DNA from 2 places in the Pseudomonas sp. GW821-FHT09C10 genome. Region 2 is predicted to be linked to the other one. Evidence: predicted binding sites of a transcription regulator. Region 2 holds the regulator's gene; the other holds the start of a gene.
What was found. The regulator sigma-54, encoded in region 2, starts transcription at its own class of promoters, with help from an activator protein. The targets are predictions, from matches to a motif close to ANTGGCATNNANNTTGCTNT.

Region 1 (8,637 bases), on a different contig from region 2:
GCCGACCTGTTGGGCCTCAAGGTCATCGAGATCCCCAGCGACCCGTCCACCGGCATGAGCCTGGAAGCCCTGCAACTGGCCGCCAACCAATGGTCGATCAAGGCCCTGGTGTTGACCACGCGCCTGAGCAACCCTCTGGGCGGCACCATGCCCGAGGAACGGCAGAAACAGTTGCTGCGCCTGGCCTCGGATTTCGATATCCAGATTGTCGAAGACGATATCTACGGCGAACTGATGTTCGAACTCGGCCGCACCAAGGCCCTCAAGGCCTACGACCGCCTGGACCGGGTCATCTATTGCTCTAGTTTCTCCAAGACCTTGTCGCCGGGTGTGCGCATCGGCTGGATGATCGCCGGCAAGTACCAGCAGGAAATCCAGCGCCTGCAAATGTTCAGCACCCACTCGGCCTGCAGCGTCACCCAGATGGGTGTGGCAGCGTATCTGGAGAACGGCGGCTACGACCGGCACCTGCGTTACATCCGCCAGGAATACCGCAAGAATCTCAGCGCCTTCCAACTGGCGGTGCAGCAGTATTTCCCGGAAGGCACCCAGATGACCCGTCCGACGGGCGGCTTTATCTTGTGGGTCAGTTTGCCAGGGCGGGTCAATACCCAGGAACTGCACGTGCGCGCCCTGCAACAGGGCATCAGCATTGCGCCGGGGTTGATCTTCAGCAATACCGAGCAGTTCAACCACTGTATTCGTCTTAACTGCGGCACACCGTGGAACCGCGAGGCAGAGCGAGCGCTGATGACCTTGGGGATGCTGGCCAGCCAGTTATGCCAGGAAACCGCAGCCGGCTTTTGAGGCGTTGAAAAGGGACAACGCCGATAGCTGGATGATCACCGTGCTTGTCATGCCGCGCACAACAAGCGAGCATATGGCCCTCTGCCGTTAATGCTGTAGGCAATATGACCTCAATTGTTCGCGCTGCTTTGGTGATTGGCCTGTTAAGCCTGTGTAACGTCGGCACAGCGCTGGCGGCGGCACCCTTGGCTGAAAACAAGACCGCTGCCAACACCCGGCAGGATGCCCCGGTAAAAAAACCTTCCTCCGCCAAGCAAGCCCCCGTCACGAAGAAGCCAAGCGCCACGGCGAAAAAGCGTGCGTCAACGGCGAAAAAATCCAAGTCAGCCCAGGAAGTGGCACAGACCAAACTGCCACCGGCACAGTTGGATTTGTCCCTGCCTTCGGACATGGTCAGGCACCTGCAGCCCCTGGGTACCGTGCCCAAGCCCAAGAGCGTGCCGTTGTTGCCGCCGATGTTCGGTGAAAAGCCTACCGACAACAGTGCGTTCCAGATCAATGGCCGTTTGCTCAGCAATGAGATGAAGCTGCAATTGCGCAACGAAGAGCGCCGTGAAGTGGAAGGTGCGGCGTTGGAATTCGAGTTCAAGCAGTAAACTTTTTCCTGCACAGTGACGCGGGCCATCGACCATCTGTCGCAGACTGGTCGGTCACTTTTGTTTTGTGCGAAAAACCCCTGTTAAACCATTTTAAAACGGCTGTTTAAGGGCGTACTCTAGCCCGGCCGTCCCTATTGAGTCGTCGAGGACCTGCTGGTCATGAATTGCCGTGAAGGCTGTGGCGCCTGCTGCATCGCCCCCTCCATCAGTTCGCCCTTACCCGGGATGCCCAATGGCAAACCGGCGGGCGAACGCTGCCTGCACCTATCGGTCGAACAGCTGTGCCAACTGTTCGGCCGCCCGGAGCGCCCGGCCGTGTGCAGTGATTTCAAGGCGGATATCGATGTCTGCGGCACCGACCAGGCCGATGCGATTCGGTTGATCGGCTGGTGGGAGCAGATGACGGCGGCTTGATGGGCTTTACTATCGGAACTTCAACAATAAGGAATACAACAATGGGTTCGCTGAAACGAATGGCTGTGCTGTGCGGTTTTACGCTGGTATTTGCTGCCACTGCCCAGGCTGAGGATTGGCAGGTTGCCAAGGATGAAGACGGTATCAAGGTGTCCCTGAGCGAAGTCGCTGGCTCCAAATACAAGGCCTATCGCGGTGTTACCGTGATCAAGGCGCCTGTCGCCAGGATCCAGGCCCTGCAGGAAGATGTGGCCGGCGCCTGCTCGTGGATTCATGAGTGCAAATCCCAGAAGCTGGTGGACAAGAAAGGCGATGAGGCCTGGACCTACACCCAGTTCAAGGCGCCGTTCCCGGTGACCGATCGTGATTCGTACATCCATGTCACCACCACCAAGGACGTCGACGGCAGCGTAACCCGCAAGCTGCAGGGCGTGCCGACCTACAAGCCCGAAGAAAAAGGCTACGTGCGTGTCGCTCAGGTCGAGGGCTTCTGGAAACTGGTCCCTAAAGGCGCCAATGAGACCGAAGTCACCTACCAGGTACACACCGAGCCAGGCGGCAGCGTGCCATCGTGGCTGGCCAACAAGTTCGTGGTGGACGCGCCGTTCAACACCTTGAAAGCCCTGAAGGAACACGCTGAAAAATAACTGCGCTTGATCCGGTGCCTCCTGAGGTGAGTGGAACGTTTGCCGAGCCCTCAAGGTCCAGATAGATGTAAGCCCACACATGGGTTTTATCGAGGAGGCACCGATGCAAAAGTGGCAGATTACCTTCGTTGATGATCACGGCGTACAGTCCGTGGAGCAGTTCACCTGCGAGCACAAGCCCAGCCTCGAAGATGCGGCACACATGATTCGCAACAAGCTGGTGCCCGTGGCCGCCGAACTGGACCTCAACGACCTTGAGGGCCGCAAGCCCGAGCCCACGGTCAAGATCCTCAAAGACCAGAACAGTATTCAGATCCTCGACATCTCTCCCGCCGCCTGAACATTCCCTGTATGCCATTCAAGCACCTCTGGTGGAGGTGATAGCTTCGCGCTACTCTGCAAGTGAGATCAGCGAATGAATCGCTAAGGTCTGGTCTTGTCAGCTACATGCTTGTTTTCCTGCGGTGCTGTACCTGCCGTAGTACCCGCGCCAGTAGGGCGCGGGCTTTGGGAAGCACGGAAAGTCTATCCATCGGTTTGAGGAGGACGTTTCATGAGCACAGCCTATCAAGAAGACATCAGCACCAACGTTCTGCGCCGCATGAAAGAAGGCGGCTTCGACTTTTCACGGTTCCACCCCATTGAGTTCTACGCCATTTTCCCGGATGAGGAACGGGCGCGCAGGGCTGCGGGTGAATTTCGTGGTGAGTCCCTGAATGCCCAGGTCAGTGCGCGCGACGACGGCGCCTGGTACCTGGAACTGAGCAAGATCATGTTTGCAACCTACGATGGCATAGGAGACTTCGAGCAGGACTTTGGAGCGGTGGTCGAGCCGCTGGGCGGAATCATCGAAGGTTGGGGCGTCAAGCAGGAGGTGCGTGGGTTACCCATGTAGCGCCATTGTATGAGCAACACAGCGTATCGGCTGGCCTTAGGGTCGGCCGATTTTGTTTGCGGTATATGAAGGTTTGTGGAACTTGCGCCGCTCTTTCTTGCACAAAAAAAAGCCACCCGTAGAAAAGGGTGGCTGAAAGGGAAGACCGAAGGAGCCGGTCGGTACACGAGTGATCACGGTACCGATTACGCAATGGTTAAAGCTGTAGGACATGTCCTGTTCAGCGGATGGGGGCGATTATCCGCACGCTTCGACGGGCAGTGAAATCAACTCTGACTATGCTGTTGATAGCCAAAGCTTGCATTGCCATGAAGCGTGCAGCAGGGCAGCGGGCATTCTGCGCACCAGGACGGTGCGATCAGTTCCTTGCTTATATTTAACCCACTGATTTTTAAGTGTTTATGCCGCTGGCACGGGCCTTGCGATGGTTCTTGCGTCCGGGTGACAAGGAGTACGGCATGATCCGCACTTATTACGACGAAATGTACGATGGGGCAGGGCAGGTTCGCCCTCACTACCGCGAGTTCGCCCGCTGGTTGGCCGACACCCCCGCTGAACTGCTGGCCCAGCGCCGGCGCGAAGCCGACTTGCTGTTTCACCGTGCCGGGATCACCTTCACGCTTTACGGCGACGAGCAGGGCACCGAGCGCCTGATTCCGTTCGACACCATCCCCCGCAGCATTCCCGCCAGCGAATGGCGGATGGTCGAGCGTGGCTGCATCCAGCGGGTCAAGGCACTGAACATGTTTCTCGCCGACCTCTATCACGAACAACGCATCATCAAGGCCGGGATCATTCCCGCCGAACAGGTACTGGCTAATGAGCAATACCAGTTGGCGATGCAGGGGCTGAACCTGCACCGCGACCTGTATTCCCACATCTCCGGAGTCGACCTCGTACGCGACGGCGACGGCACCTACTACGTGCTGGAAGACAACCTGCGTACACCCAGCGGCGTGAGCTACATGCTCGAAGACCGCAAGATGATGATGCGCCTGTTCCCCGAGCTGTTCGCCGCCCAGCGCATCGCGCCGATCGATCATTACCCCAACCTGCTGCTCGATACCCTGAAAAGCGCCAGCCCCCTGGATAATCCCAGCGTGGTGGTGCTGACCCCTGGGCGCTTCAACAGCGCGTTTTTCGAGCATGCATTTTTAGCTCGGGAAATGGGTGTGGAATTGGTGGAAGGCGCCGACCTGTTCGTGCGCGATGACCGTGTGTTCATGCGCACCACCGACGGCCCCAAAGCCGTGGACGTGATCTACCGTCGCCTCGACGACGCATTCCTCGACCCGTTGGCCTTCAACCCCGACTCCATGCTCGGCGTGCCCGGCCTGCTGGCGGCGTATCGCTCGGGCAATGTGGTGCTGGCCAATGCCATCGGCACCGGGGTGGCGGATGACAAGTCGGTGTACCCCTTCGTCACCGAGATGATCCGTTTTTACCTGGACGAAGAACCGATCCTGCAGAACGTTCCCACCTTCCAGTGCCGTAAGCCCGACGAGTTGTCCCACGTGCTGGCCAACCTGCCGGACCTGGTGGTGAAGGAAACCCAGGGCTCCGGCGGCTACGGCATGCTGGTGGGCCCAGCGTCCACTGCCGCGGAAATCGAAGCCTTCCGCGCGCGTATCAAGGCCAAGCCCCACGCCTATATCGCGCAGCCAACCCTGTGCTTGTCCACCTGCCCGACTTTTGTCGAAAACGGCATTGCGCCGCGCCATATCGACCTGCGCCCGTTCGTGTTGTCCGGCAAGGAAACCCGTGTGGTACCCGGCGGTTTAACCCGTGTCGCGCTGCGTGAAGGGTCGCTGGTGGTCAATTCGTCCCAGGGCGGCGGCACCAAAGACACCTGGGTGGTCGAGGACTGATGCCATGTTGAGTAGAACTGCCTCGGATTTGTACTGGATGTCGCGCTACCTGGAACGCGCGGAAAACCTCGCGCGCATGCTCGATGTCAGTTATTCGCTGTCGCTGATGCCCCAGGATGGGCGCGGTGATGGCCTGCATGAACTGGCCATGCCGCTGTTGATCACCGGCACGCTGGATGATTACCGTGAGCGCCACGGTGAATTGCACGCCGAACGCCTGCTGCATTTCTTCGCACTGGATGCGGCCAACCCGGCCAGCATCTACAGTTGTCTCGGTGCCGCGCGGGCCAGCGCCCATGCTGTGCGTGGGCGAATCACTGCCGACATGTGGGAAAACATCAACGCAACCTGGCTGGAGATTCGCGAAATCTCACAGCAGGGCCTCAGCCGCTACGGCATGAGCCGCTTCTGCGAGTGGGTCAAGGAGCGTTCCCATCTGTTTCGGGGGGCGACCTACGGCACCATCATGCGCAATGACGCCTTCCGTTTTATTCGGCTGGGTACGTTTATCGAGCGCGCCGACAACACCCTGCGCCTGCTGGATGCGCGCTATGAAATGGCCGGCGACCAGGCCGAAGCGGTCACCGATGGCACCGCCCACGCCTACTATCAATGGAGTGCCTTGCTGCGCGCGTTATCGTCGTTCGAGGCATACACCGAGATCTACCGCGACGCCCCAGGTGCCCGGCAAGTCGCGGAGCTGTTGCTGTTGCGCGCCGATGTACCCCGCTCGCTGCGGGCCTGCAGCGAAGAGATCGACCAGATCCTCGCCAGCCTGCCCGGCATCAACGGCCGTCCGGCCCAGCGCCTGGCGGCCGAGATGGACGCGCGCCTGCGGTTTACCGCGATCGATGAAATCCTCGAGGAAGGCCTGCACGCCTGGCTGACCGACTTTATCCCCTTGGTCCGCCAGTTGGGCGACGCCATCTACAGTTCCTACCTGGAGGCCGCATGAGACTCTCCATCAGCCACGAAACCACCTACCACTACGAAGACCAGGTACGCGCCAGCATCCAGTACCTGCGCCTCACGCCCCACGACAGCGAGCGCCAGCACGTGCTCAGTTGGCAACTGGACCTGCCTCGCCCGGTGCGCGCGCAGATCGACCCGTTCGGCAACATCCTGCACGTGCTGACCCTGGACGAACCCCACGACGCCATCATCATTGGCGCCCGCGGCCAGGTGGATATCGACGAGCTGCGTGAGGCTGAACACGAGAGCCAGTCAGCCTTTCCGTTCCTGCGCTGCACCCGCCTGACCGAGCCCGACGAAGCCCTGCGCGCCTTCGCGCAACAGCATTGCCACCAGCGTCGTGATCGCACGGCCCTGATCGACCTGATGCACGCCCTCAACCAGTCGATGGTCTACACGCCCGGCGCCACCGAAGTCGACACCTGCGCCGCCCAGGCCTTCGCAGGGCGGGCGGGGGTGTGCCAGGACCATACCCATGCGTTCCTGGCCTGCGCGCGCAGCCTGGGCATTCCTGCGCGGTATGTGTCGGGGTATTTGTACACGGAAGACAGCACTCACCTGGCCAGCCACGCCTGGGCAGAAGCCTGGCTGGATGACGCCTGGTACAGCTTTGACGTGACCAACCAACTGGCCCGGCCGGAGCGGCATTTGAAACTGGCTGTGGGCCTGGACTACCTCGACGCTTGCCCGGTACGCGGCATGCGCCGTGGCGGTGGGCATGAGCAGATGCATGCCAAGGTGTTCGTGGCACCGACGCCGGTGGTCCTGGTCCAGCAGCAATAACCCGCTCGCCACCGAGATCAGGCTGGGTTCAGGGGTGTTGTTTACGCCCCGCCATATGCTTCAAGTACCCCACCAGCAATTCCAGCTCGCTGTCAGGCAACACGCTGGCGGCGAACGCTGGCATCTTCGCCTGCGGCCAGTGCCTCAGGCTCTGCGGGTCGCGGATATAGCGCTTGAGGAAGTCGCCGCTGAAATACTCCGTAGGGTTGTAGGGAACATTCAGGTCCGGCCCCACCTGTGCATCGCCGGCGCCATTGAGGCGGTGACAGGCCAGGCAGTTCTTCTGGAACAGCGCAAAGCCTTGGTTGACCGGATCATCCGCCGCCAACGTCGGGTCGGGCAACAGCGCCGGAAAACGTTCGGCCACCGTCTTCAACTGCTTGATCGCGGAGATCTGGAACGGCCACTGCTCCGGGCTGATATGCCCGGCCTGCGGATCGGTCCACACCAGGTAGAACGGCCCGGCACTCGGCTTGCCGTCTGCCAACGGGGGCCATGGGTGGGCCGGGTCTTCCACGGCCAGCCAGGCGCGGGCGCCGTTTTTTTGCAGCAACGGTGCCGCCGTCAGTTCGGCGGCGAAGCCATCCAGGGCAACGGCTTGCAGATGATTATCGGGCTGTAGGCCCGGCAGGAGCACTGCCAGCGGTACTGCGCGATAGGTCATGTTGCGCTTGTAGGAAACGTCATCGACGACCTGCACTGTCTGCGCATCCGGATGCTTGAGCAGGTCGGCGGTCTGCCAGGTCTTGCGGCTGTGATCCAACTCGACGGTCAATTGCGCCGCCGAAGCGGGCAGGACGAGCAACAAGGCAAGGAATGCAAAGAACGGTTTCAAGACGGCGGCCCCGTGTTAAGTGGCGATAGGACCCACGATAGCGGAAAAGCGCAGGTAAAAAGGCAGCCCCTGCAACAGGATCGCTATGCACGAAGTCCCGGCAGGTGCTGCCAAAAGCGGTAATCCTGAGGTACAGAACAGGCTCAAGAAGAGGTCACCCAATGACCTTGGTCAAGTTGGGCAAGATCAGAATCAATGTGGTGGCGAACAGAATAAGTCCCGCCTGACGTACTTTCGAATGTTTGAACATGGCTGACTGCCTTTTGTTGTTATTCCTGAGCGTCAAATGCGTGCCGTTGAATATGAGTATCGCAATGTGACGTGTCGCTTTTCTTACAGCTGCTCCAGCAAAACCCGGCAGCAACTTCTTACTGATTGAACCTTAGAGCCCTCGTTCTGCGCGGCTTAGACCCATTTCATATCACCTGATCAGCATTTCAGCTTAAAAAGGCATGAGGCATAACGCCATCTTGGCGCCAATGCCTTGGCTAGACAGCTAAAACGATTAATCCAGCAATTACCTTAGGTGCCTACCGTTCGTCCGAGCGTGGCGGTCAAAAGCAATGAGCGCATCCGTCATTGAAACCGTGTCAATCGGGCCTAAGGTAAGGGCATTACTGCGCAATGGTTCGAGGACGTCATGACCCAAGCTTTGATCTTTGATGCGATACGCACGCCCCGCGGCAAAGGCAAGGCCGACGGCGCCCTGCACAGCGTCAAGCCGGTAAACCTGGTGGCCGGCCTGCTCACCGCGCTGGGGCAACGCAACGACCTCGACACCCAGCAGGTGGATGACATCGTGCTCGGCTGCGTCACC
Region 2 (8,637 bases):
CGCCAATGCGGCGACGTTTGTTCGCGAGCACGCCCATGGCGTCACCACCGCCCGTGGCGGCGAAGGTGCCGCCCGCGAGTTCTGTGAACTGATCCTGCGAGCCCAGGGCAGTCTTGAAGCGGCCCACGCCGCCTACCTATAGAGCGTTTTATGCTGAGTAAAAAGATTCGCAACTTCCTGCTATTCGGGGTCATTGCCGCGCTGTTTCTGGCGGTGGGCTACTGGAATATCAGCCCGGGGCGCTTCCTCGACCAGCCTGTTGCGCAGGTTGACGAAGGGGCTATCGACTATTACGCAACCAATGCCTACAGCGTGCAGTTCCTGCCCGACGGCAAGGTGCAGTACGAGATGACCTCGGACAAAGTCGAGCATTTGAAGGCCACCGAAGTCACCCTGCTGACCAACCCGGACCTGAACCTGTATCGCGGCACCGAGTTCCCATGGCATGTCACGAGCAAGCGTGGCGAGGTCAACCCGGACGGCACCGAGGTAGAACTGATTGACTCGGTACGCGTTGCGCGCACTGACGCCAAAAACCGTGACACCGTGATTACCAGCAGTCGCATGACCGTATTCCCACAGAAGCAATATGCGCAGACCGAGCAAGACGTTAGAATCGACGGCGCTGGCGGTGTATCGACTGGCAAGGGAATGAAAGCGTATTTGAAAGAAAGCAGGATACACCTGCTATCGAACGTAAGAGGACAGTATGAGGCTCGTTAAAACTCTCCCTATTTTGCTCGGTCTGGGCGCAGCACTGGGAAGCGTGAGCGCCTGGGCTCTGCCGAACGATAGCCAGCAACCGATCCACATCTCGGCTGACGATGCGCAACTGGATGACAAGCAAGGCGTCGCCACCTATACCGGCGGCGTGATCATCACCCAGGGCTCGATGAAGATCACCGGCAACACGGTGACACTGACGCGCACCCAGGCGGGCGATATCGACGTGGTGACTTCGGTGGGCAACCTGGCCTACTTCGAACAGAAGCAGTCGGCTACCGACACCGGCCCGATGAAGGGCTACGGCAAGACCATCCAGTATCACGCCCAGCAGAATCGCATCGTGCTGATCGACCAGGCCAAGGTACTCAGCCCCGATGGCAACTCCACGGAAGGCGAGAAGATCACCTATGACACCGTGAAGCAGATCGCCAACGCCGGTCGTGCCAATGGCAGCAAGGTCACCGCGCCACGCCCACGCATCGACATGGTTATCCAGCCGAAGAAGAAGGCCGAGTAATGGCAACCCTGAAAGCCCAGCATCTGGCCAAGGCCTATAAAAGCCGTCAGGTCGTGCGCGACGTCAGCCTGTCGATCGACAGCGGCCAGATCGTCGGCTTGCTTGGCCCTAACGGCGCCGGCAAGACCACCTGCTTCTACATGATCGTCGGCCTGGTTCAGGCGGACCAAGGTCGCGTATTGATCGACGACCTGGATGTGAGCCACCAGCCAATGCACGGTCGCGCCCGTGCAGGTATCGGCTATCTTCCGCAGGAAGCGTCGATCTTCCGCAAGCTGTCGGTATCCGACAACATCATGGCCATCCTTGAAACCCGCAAGGAACTCGACCGTGACGGCCGCCGCAAAGAACTGGAAAGCCTGCTGCAGGAATTCCACATCAACCACATTCGCGACAACCTTGGCATGAGCCTGTCCGGTGGTGAGCGTCGTCGCGTGGAAATCGCCCGCGCCCTGGCCACTGCCCCCAAGTTCATCCTGCTGGACGAGCCGTTTGCCGGCGTCGACCCCATCTCAGTCGGCGACATCAAGCAGATCATCCACCACCTCAAGGCCAAGGGCATCGGCGTACTGATCACTGACCACAACGTGCGTGAGACCCTCGATATCTGCGAAACCGCGTATATCGTCAACGATGGCCAGCTGATCGCCGAAGGCGACTCTGCCACCATCCTGGCCAACGAATTGGTCAAGGAAGTGTACCTGGGTCACGAGTTCCGCCTGTAAGGCCGCCTGCAACAACAAGGCGGTGGCAGGTCGTTTGCCCGATGCGCGGGAGTCAATGAAAACCTCCGGATTTTTATTGTTACCGCGCTCTAGGCAAAGCCCCCGATATCAGGCATATAATTTGCTTATGTTTGGCGCTCACGCGCCCTGTCGTGGATGGCGCATTGCGCCGGCGAATAAGGTGTTAAGCCCCTGCCATGAAACCATCGCTAGTCCTGAGAATGGGCCAGCAGCTGACGATGACACCGCAGCTGCAACAGGCCATCCGCCTGCTCCAATTGTCGACCCTGGACCTGCAACAGGAAATCCAGGAGGCCCTGGAGTCCAATCCGATGCTCGAACGCCAGGAAGAAGGCGACGACTTCGATAATGCAGACCCACTGGCCGACAACATCGAGCAAAAACCCAATTCCGACGTACAGGAACCCTCCTACCAGGAAACCGCCCCCACGGTGGATAACCTTGAGGAAGGCGATTGGAACGAACGCATTCCCAACGAACTCCCGGTGGACACCGCCTGGGAGGACGTCTACCAGACCAGCGCCAGCAGCCTGCCCAGCAATGACGATGACGAGTGGGACTTCACCACCCGTACTTCCGCCGGCGAGAGCCTGCAGAGCCATCTGCTGTGGCAATTGAACCTCGCGCCGATGTCGGACACCGATCGCCTGATCGCCGTGACCCTGATCGACTGCATCAATAACCAGGGTTACCTGGACGAGACGCTCGAAGAGATTCTCGAGGCCTTCGACCCGGAACTGGACATCGAGCTGGACGAAATTGAAGCGGTCCTGCACCGCATCCAACAATTCGAGCCCGCCGGCATTGGTGCCCGCACCCTGAGCGAATGCCTGCTGCTTCAACTGCGCCAGCTGCCCGCCAAGACCCCTTGGCTCGCAGAGGCCCAGCGTTTGGTCACCGACTACATCGACCTGCTGGGCAGCCGCGACTACAGCCAGTTGATGCGGCGCATGAAGCTCAAGGAAGACGACCTGCGCCAGGTCATCGAGCTGGTGCAAAGCCTCAACCCGCGTCCAGGCTCGCAGATCGAGTCCAGCGAAGCCGAATACGTCGTTCCCGACGTGATCGTGCGCAAGGACAACGAGCGCTGGTTGGTGGAACTGAACCAGGAGTCGGTGCCGCGCCTGCGGGTCAACCCGCAATATGCCGGTTTTGTGCGCCGTGCCGACACCAGCGCCGACAACACCTTCATGCGCAACCAGTTGCAGGAAGCGCGTTGGTTCATCAAGAGCCTGCAAAGCCGCAACGAAACCCTGATGAAAGTGGCCACCCAGATCGTCGAGCATCAGCGCGGCTTCCTGGAATATGGTGACGAGGCGATGAAACCGCTGGTCCTGCACGACATCGCAGAAGCGGTGGGCATGCACGAATCGACGATTTCCCGGGTGACCACACAAAAATTCATGCATACCCCACGGGGCATATATGAGCTGAAATACTTTTTCTCCAGCCATGTCAGCACATCCGAAGGCGGCGAATGCTCGTCCACGGCGATCCGCGCAATCATCAAAAAACTGGTTGCTGCGGAAAATCAGAAAAAGCCGTTGAGTGACAGCAAGATCGCTGGTTTACTGGAGGCACAAGGCATTCAGGTCGCCCGTCGAACCGTCGCCAAGTACCGCGAGTCCCTAGGGATCGCGCCTTCCAGCGAGCGTAAGCGTTTGATGTGACGGGCGGGCCACAGCGTTCCAGTGGCGGGTATTCCTACCCGCCGCTTTATGCACTGGCAACGAAGGAGAAGCTGTATGCAAGTCAACATCAGTGGACACCAACTGGAAGTTACCAAGCCCCTGCGCGAGTACACCGAGAGCAAGCTGAACAAGCTTGCGGGGCATTTTGACAAGATCACCAACGTGCAGGTCATCATGGAGGTCGACAAGCTCAAGCAGAAAATCGAGGCCACCCTGCACGTGCCGAATGCCAAGCTCGTTGCCAATGCGGAACATGAAGACATGTACGCGGCGATCGACTCGCTCTACGACAAGCTGGACCGCCAACTCATAAAGCATAAGGAAAAGAATCTGCACCTGATGCAAGGTACAGGTCGTTAACTCTCCCCCCATGATCCGACTTGAAACCATCCTGACCCCCGGCCGTTCCCTCGTGAACGTGCCGGGCGGCAGCAAGAAGAAAGCCCTCGAACAAATTGCCAACCTGATCAGCAGCCAAGTGCCTGAGCTGGAGATGCAAGATGTCTTTGAGGCTCTGATTGCCCGTGAAAAACTCGGCTCCACCGGTTTTGGCAACGGCATCGCCATTCCCCACTGCCGCCTCAAAGGCTGCGAAACACCTGTCAGCGCCCTGCTGCACCTGGACGCACCTATCGATTTCGACGCGATCGACGGCGCCCCGGTAGACCTGCTGTTTGTTCTGCTGGTCCCACAGGCTGCCACCGACGCACACCTGGAACTGCTTAGGCAGATCGCAAGCATGCTCGACCGCAAGGAAGTACGCGACAAACTGCGCAGTGCCAGTAGCAACGAGGCGCTGTACCAAGTTGTCCTGGATGAACAAAACGGGCAGTAATCATGCGTTTGATCATCGTCAGCGGCCGCTCCGGCTCGGGTAAAAGTACCGCCCTCAACGTCCTTGAGGACAACGGCTTCTATTGCATCGACAACCTGCCCGCCGGTCTGCTCCCGGAATTGGCGGAGCGAGCACTGATCCATACCGAATTGGCACAACCCCTAGTCGCGGTTTCGATTGACGCCCGCAACCTGCCGAGCCACCTCACACGCTTTCCGGAATTGCTCGAAGAGGTGCGCGCCAAGCACATTCATTGCGATGTGCTGTATCTGGACGCCGACGAAGAAACCCTGCTCAAGCGCTTCTCAGAGACCCGCCGACGTCACCCCCTCAGCAGCCCGCACCGTTCCCTGGCCGAAGCCATCGAGGACGAAACCAAGCTGCTGGGGCCGATCATTGACCTCGCCGACCTCAAGATCAACACCACCAGCCTCAACCTGTACCAGTTGCGCGATGCCATCAAGCTCCGCCTGCTGAACCAGCCGGAGCCTGGCACGGCATTTCTGGTCGAGTCCTTTGGTTTCAAGCGTGGCATGCCGGTGGATGCCGACCTGGTGTTCGACGTGCGCTGCCTGCCCAATCCTTATTGGAAGCCGGAACTGCGCGACCAGTCGGGGCTGGATCAGCCTGTGGCCGATTACCTGGCCGCGCAACCGGATATGGAGGAGATGTTCCAGGACATTTCCAGCTACCTGCTCAAATGGTTGCCGCGCTTTGCCGCGAGCAACCGAGCCTATGTCACCATTGCCATCGGCTGCACCGGCGGTCACCACCGCTCTGTCTACCTGACCGAGCGCCTGGGCCAGGTGCTGCAACAAACCCTCAAGAACGTCCAGGTTCGCCACCGCGACCTTAGCTGAAAGGAACACCCCCGCGATGCCCGCTCTGGAAATTGAAATCATCAACAAGCTGGGTCTGCATGCCCGCGCCTCGGCCAAATTCGTCGGTATTGCCGGGCAGTTCCCTTGCCAGATCCGCGCCGGGCGTACACCTGAGAGCATGGTCGATGGCAAAAGCATCATGGCGATGATGATGTTGGCAGCCGGCAAAGGCACCAAAATTCATTTGAGCACCGAGGGCGAGCAAGAGCAGGAAGCCATGGACGCCCTGGTGGCGCTGATCAACAACTTCTTTGATGAGGGTGAGTAACCCCTATCCCCGCTGAGGCCTCACCCCAAGGCGGTATCCATCACCATCATCAAGCAGAACCCCATGCACAACCCGAGGCTGGCGAGCTTTTCGTGACCGTTGCGACGCGACTCCGGGATCACTTCGTGGGTGACCACCAACAACATCGCACCAGCGGCCAGCGCCAGGCCCAAGGGCAACAGCACCTCAGCCAGGGTCACCAGCCAGGCGCAAAGCACGGCGAACACTGGCTCCACCAAGCCTGAGGCAGCGCCAATCAGGAATGCCCTGACCCGGGACATCCCTGCCCCGGCCAATACCAGCGCAATGACCAGGCCTTCGGGCACATCCTGCAAAGCAATACCCATGGCCAAGCTGTCGGCATCCGGCATGCCGCCGCCGGCTGAGACGCCAACGGCCATGCCTTCGGGGATGTTGTGGGCGATGATGGCAAACACGAACAGCCAGATACGCGGTGGAATCACCGGTTTATCCGGTGTACCCACCAACATCTCCGGACTGGCGCCGGATACCTTGCGGTCCACCAGATACAAACCAAACGCCCCCAGCATGATGCCGAAGCTGATCAGCCCGCCTGCGCCCCAGGGCGAAAGGCCAAGGGCTTCGGCAGCGGCAATACCCGGTACGACCAGCGAAAACGCGGTCGCCGCCAGCATTACACCGGCACCGAAGCCCAACAAGGTGTCGCTCAACGCCACGGGCATCCGCCGAATCACCAAGACCGGAACCGCCCCGAGCGCCGTGCCAAGCGCGCAAATCGCCCCGCCCTGCAGGGCGCGCATGATGCGCGGCGCCAGATCCAGCCAGGCCAGCCCGTGGGCCACCAGCAATGCAGTACCTGCCAACAGCAGCAGCGAACCAAACGCATAACGAAACATTCGCACGCTGCTGATCGCCAGTGTTTCAGTGCCCATAGTCGGCCTTAGATCTTGTTATGGAAGTGAATGTCAGGCCAACGCGGCCTGATAGCGTGCGGCGACTTCCGGCCAGTTGATAACACTGTAGAAGGCGTTGATGTATTCAGGTCGACGGTTCTGGTAGCGCAGGTAATAAGCATGCTCCCAGACGTCCAGGCCGAGGATCGGCGTGTTGCCATTCATCAACGGGCTGTCCTGGTTGCCGCTGCTTTCCACTATCAGCGTCTTTTGCGGGGTGACACTCAACCACGCCCAGCCGCTGCCGAAACGGGTCAAGGCGGCCTTGGTGAAGGCTTCCTTGAAACTGTCGAAACCGCCGAGTTGCTCTTCTACGGCTTTTCCCAATGCGCCGTCGGGCTTGCCGCCACCTTTAGGCGACATCACCGCCCAGAACAGCGAGTGGTTGGCATGGCCGCCGCCTTGGTTGATGACGGCCGCACGCAGTTTTTCCGGCAACTGCTGCACGCTGGACACCAGTTTTTCCACCGGCCAGCCCGCAAACTCGGTGCCCTCGACCGCAGCATTGAGGTTATTGATGTAGGTCTGGTGGTGCTTGGTGTAGTGAATCTCCATGGTTTGCGCATCGATATGCGGTTCCAGGGCATCGTAGGCATAGGGCAAGGCAGGCAAGGTGTAGGTCATATCAATGTGCTCCGTATTGAGACGGGGTCGGCTGCACCGCAGTACCGCCCAGCAAGCGATGGGTGCGCGGGTACTCACCGTGATCGCTGATGAAATTCAACAGTTCGACGTAAGTCTTGCTGCTCTGGCGCAGCGCCGCTTCTCGCAGCTGCGGGCTCAGGCGCACGTCCTGCATGGCCTGGAGCAAGCGCTGGTGAATAGCGCAGAGGTATTCGGCGCTTTCCTCGGGCTGATTCAGGCGCAGGTGCAAATCCGCCAGGTTGTGATGGGAAATGACGCAAGCCGCCACTGCTTCGTCGGCATTCGCCCAGCGCTCGAACAACACTTGAGCCAGGGCCAGGGCTTGCAGATAGGCCTCGCGAGCGTCAACCAATTCGCCCTGCATAAAGCAGCGATTGGCGCGTTCGATCGTGCGTTTCCAGTGCTCCATGGTGAGCCTCCAAAGCAGGGTCGGTGATTACACGCCGCCGGCCGTGAGCTTTTCCGGATCCAACAGGACTTCCAGTTGGCTACGGGGCAGGTCGGTGTGCTCAAGGGCCACCTCAATCACCGGACGGCCCTGCTGATAGGCCTTCTTGGCAATCTCAGCGGCCTTTTGGTAACCAATGATCGGGTTGAGTGCGGTGACCAGGATCGGGTTGCGCGACAGCGCTTCCTTGAGCTTGGCTTCGTTGACCTTGAAGCTGGCGATGGCCTTGTCTGCCAGCAGGCGGCTGGCATTGGCCAGCAATTCGAGGCTGCTGAGCAGGTTCTGGGCAATGATCGGCAGCATCACATTCAGCTCGAAGTTGCCGGATTGGCCAGCGACGGTGATCACCGTGTCATTGCCGATGACTTGCGCAGCCACCATCGCCGTAGCCTCAGGAATCACCGGGTTGACCTTGCCTGGCATGATCGAGGAGCCCGGCTGCAGGCCCTCCAGTTCGATTTCCCCCAGGCCGGCCAGCGGGCCGGAGTTCATCCAGCGCAGGTCATTGGCGATTTTCATCAGTGACACGGCGGTGGCTTTCAACTGGCCGGAGACGGCGACGGCAGTGTCCTGGGAGCCGATCAGCGCGAACAGGTTCTTGCCGGGGGTGAATTTCACGCCGGCCAGGCTGCTCAGTTGCTGGCTGAAACGCGCCGAAAACTCCGGATGTGCGTTGATCCCGGTGCCCACCGCCGTACCGCCCTGGGCCAGAGCCTGCAGGGCCGGCAATAAATCCTGCAGGTGACCGATATTGGCCTTGAGTTGCTGCGCCCAGCCATTGAGCACCTGGCTCATGCGCACGGGCATGGCGTCCATCAGGTGCGTGCGGCCGGTCTTGATGAATGGGTGAACCTTTTCGGCTTTCTGCTCGATCACCTGCACCAGGTGCAGCAGGGCCGGCAGCGTCTGCTCGTGCAGCACCAGCGCGGCACTGACGTGGATGGT

Region 1: a site for sigma-54 is predicted at 3,769-3,788, ahead of AC07OT_RS07290 (circularly permuted type 2 ATP-grasp protein). Genes of this name have one in related genera too.

Annotation. Positions count from the first base shown of each region.
Region 1 is NZ_JBWKPE010000003.1:74,379-83,015, reverse strand. It holds gene AC07OT_RS07320 (aminotransferase-like domain-containing protein) at 1-807, shown strand, start outside; gene AC07OT_RS07315 (translation initiation factor 2) at 912-1,403, shown strand; gene AC07OT_RS07310 (YkgJ family cysteine cluster protein) at 1,566-1,820, shown strand; gene AC07OT_RS07305 (START domain-containing protein) at 1,862-2,467, shown strand; gene AC07OT_RS07300 (hypothetical protein) at 2,571-2,807, shown strand; gene AC07OT_RS07295 (ribonuclease E inhibitor RraB) at 3,021-3,362, shown strand; gene AC07OT_RS07290 (circularly permuted type 2 ATP-grasp protein) at 3,821-5,230, shown strand; gene AC07OT_RS07285 (alpha-E domain-containing protein) at 5,235-6,185, shown strand; gene AC07OT_RS07280 (transglutaminase family protein) at 6,182-6,985, shown strand; gene AC07OT_RS07275 (c-type cytochrome) at 7,014-7,820, opposite strand; gene AC07OT_RS07270 (acetyl-CoA C-acetyltransferase) at 8,461-8,637, shown strand, end outside.
Region 2 is NZ_JBWKPE010000002.1:440,231-448,867, forward strand. It holds gene AC07OT_RS05770 (KdsC family phosphatase) at 1-142, shown strand, start outside; gene lptC (LPS export ABC transporter periplasmic protein LptC) at 151-723, shown strand; gene lptA (lipopolysaccharide transport periplasmic protein LptA) at 710-1,243, shown strand; gene lptB (LPS export ABC transporter ATP-binding protein) at 1,243-1,968, shown strand; gene AC07OT_RS05790 (RNA polymerase factor sigma-54) at 2,166-3,659, shown strand; gene hpf (ribosome hibernation-promoting factor, HPF/YfiA family) at 3,735-4,040, shown strand; gene ptsN (PTS IIA-like nitrogen regulatory protein PtsN) at 4,051-4,515, shown strand; gene rapZ (RNase adapter RapZ) at 4,518-5,375, shown strand; gene AC07OT_RS05810 (HPr family phosphocarrier protein) at 5,392-5,664, shown strand; gene AC07OT_RS05815 (ZIP family metal transporter) at 5,685-6,578, opposite strand; gene AC07OT_RS05820 (superoxide dismutase) at 6,612-7,223, opposite strand; gene AC07OT_RS05825 (DUF2753 family protein) at 7,225-7,653, opposite strand; gene AC07OT_RS05830 (class II fumarate hydratase) at 7,681-8,637, opposite strand, start outside.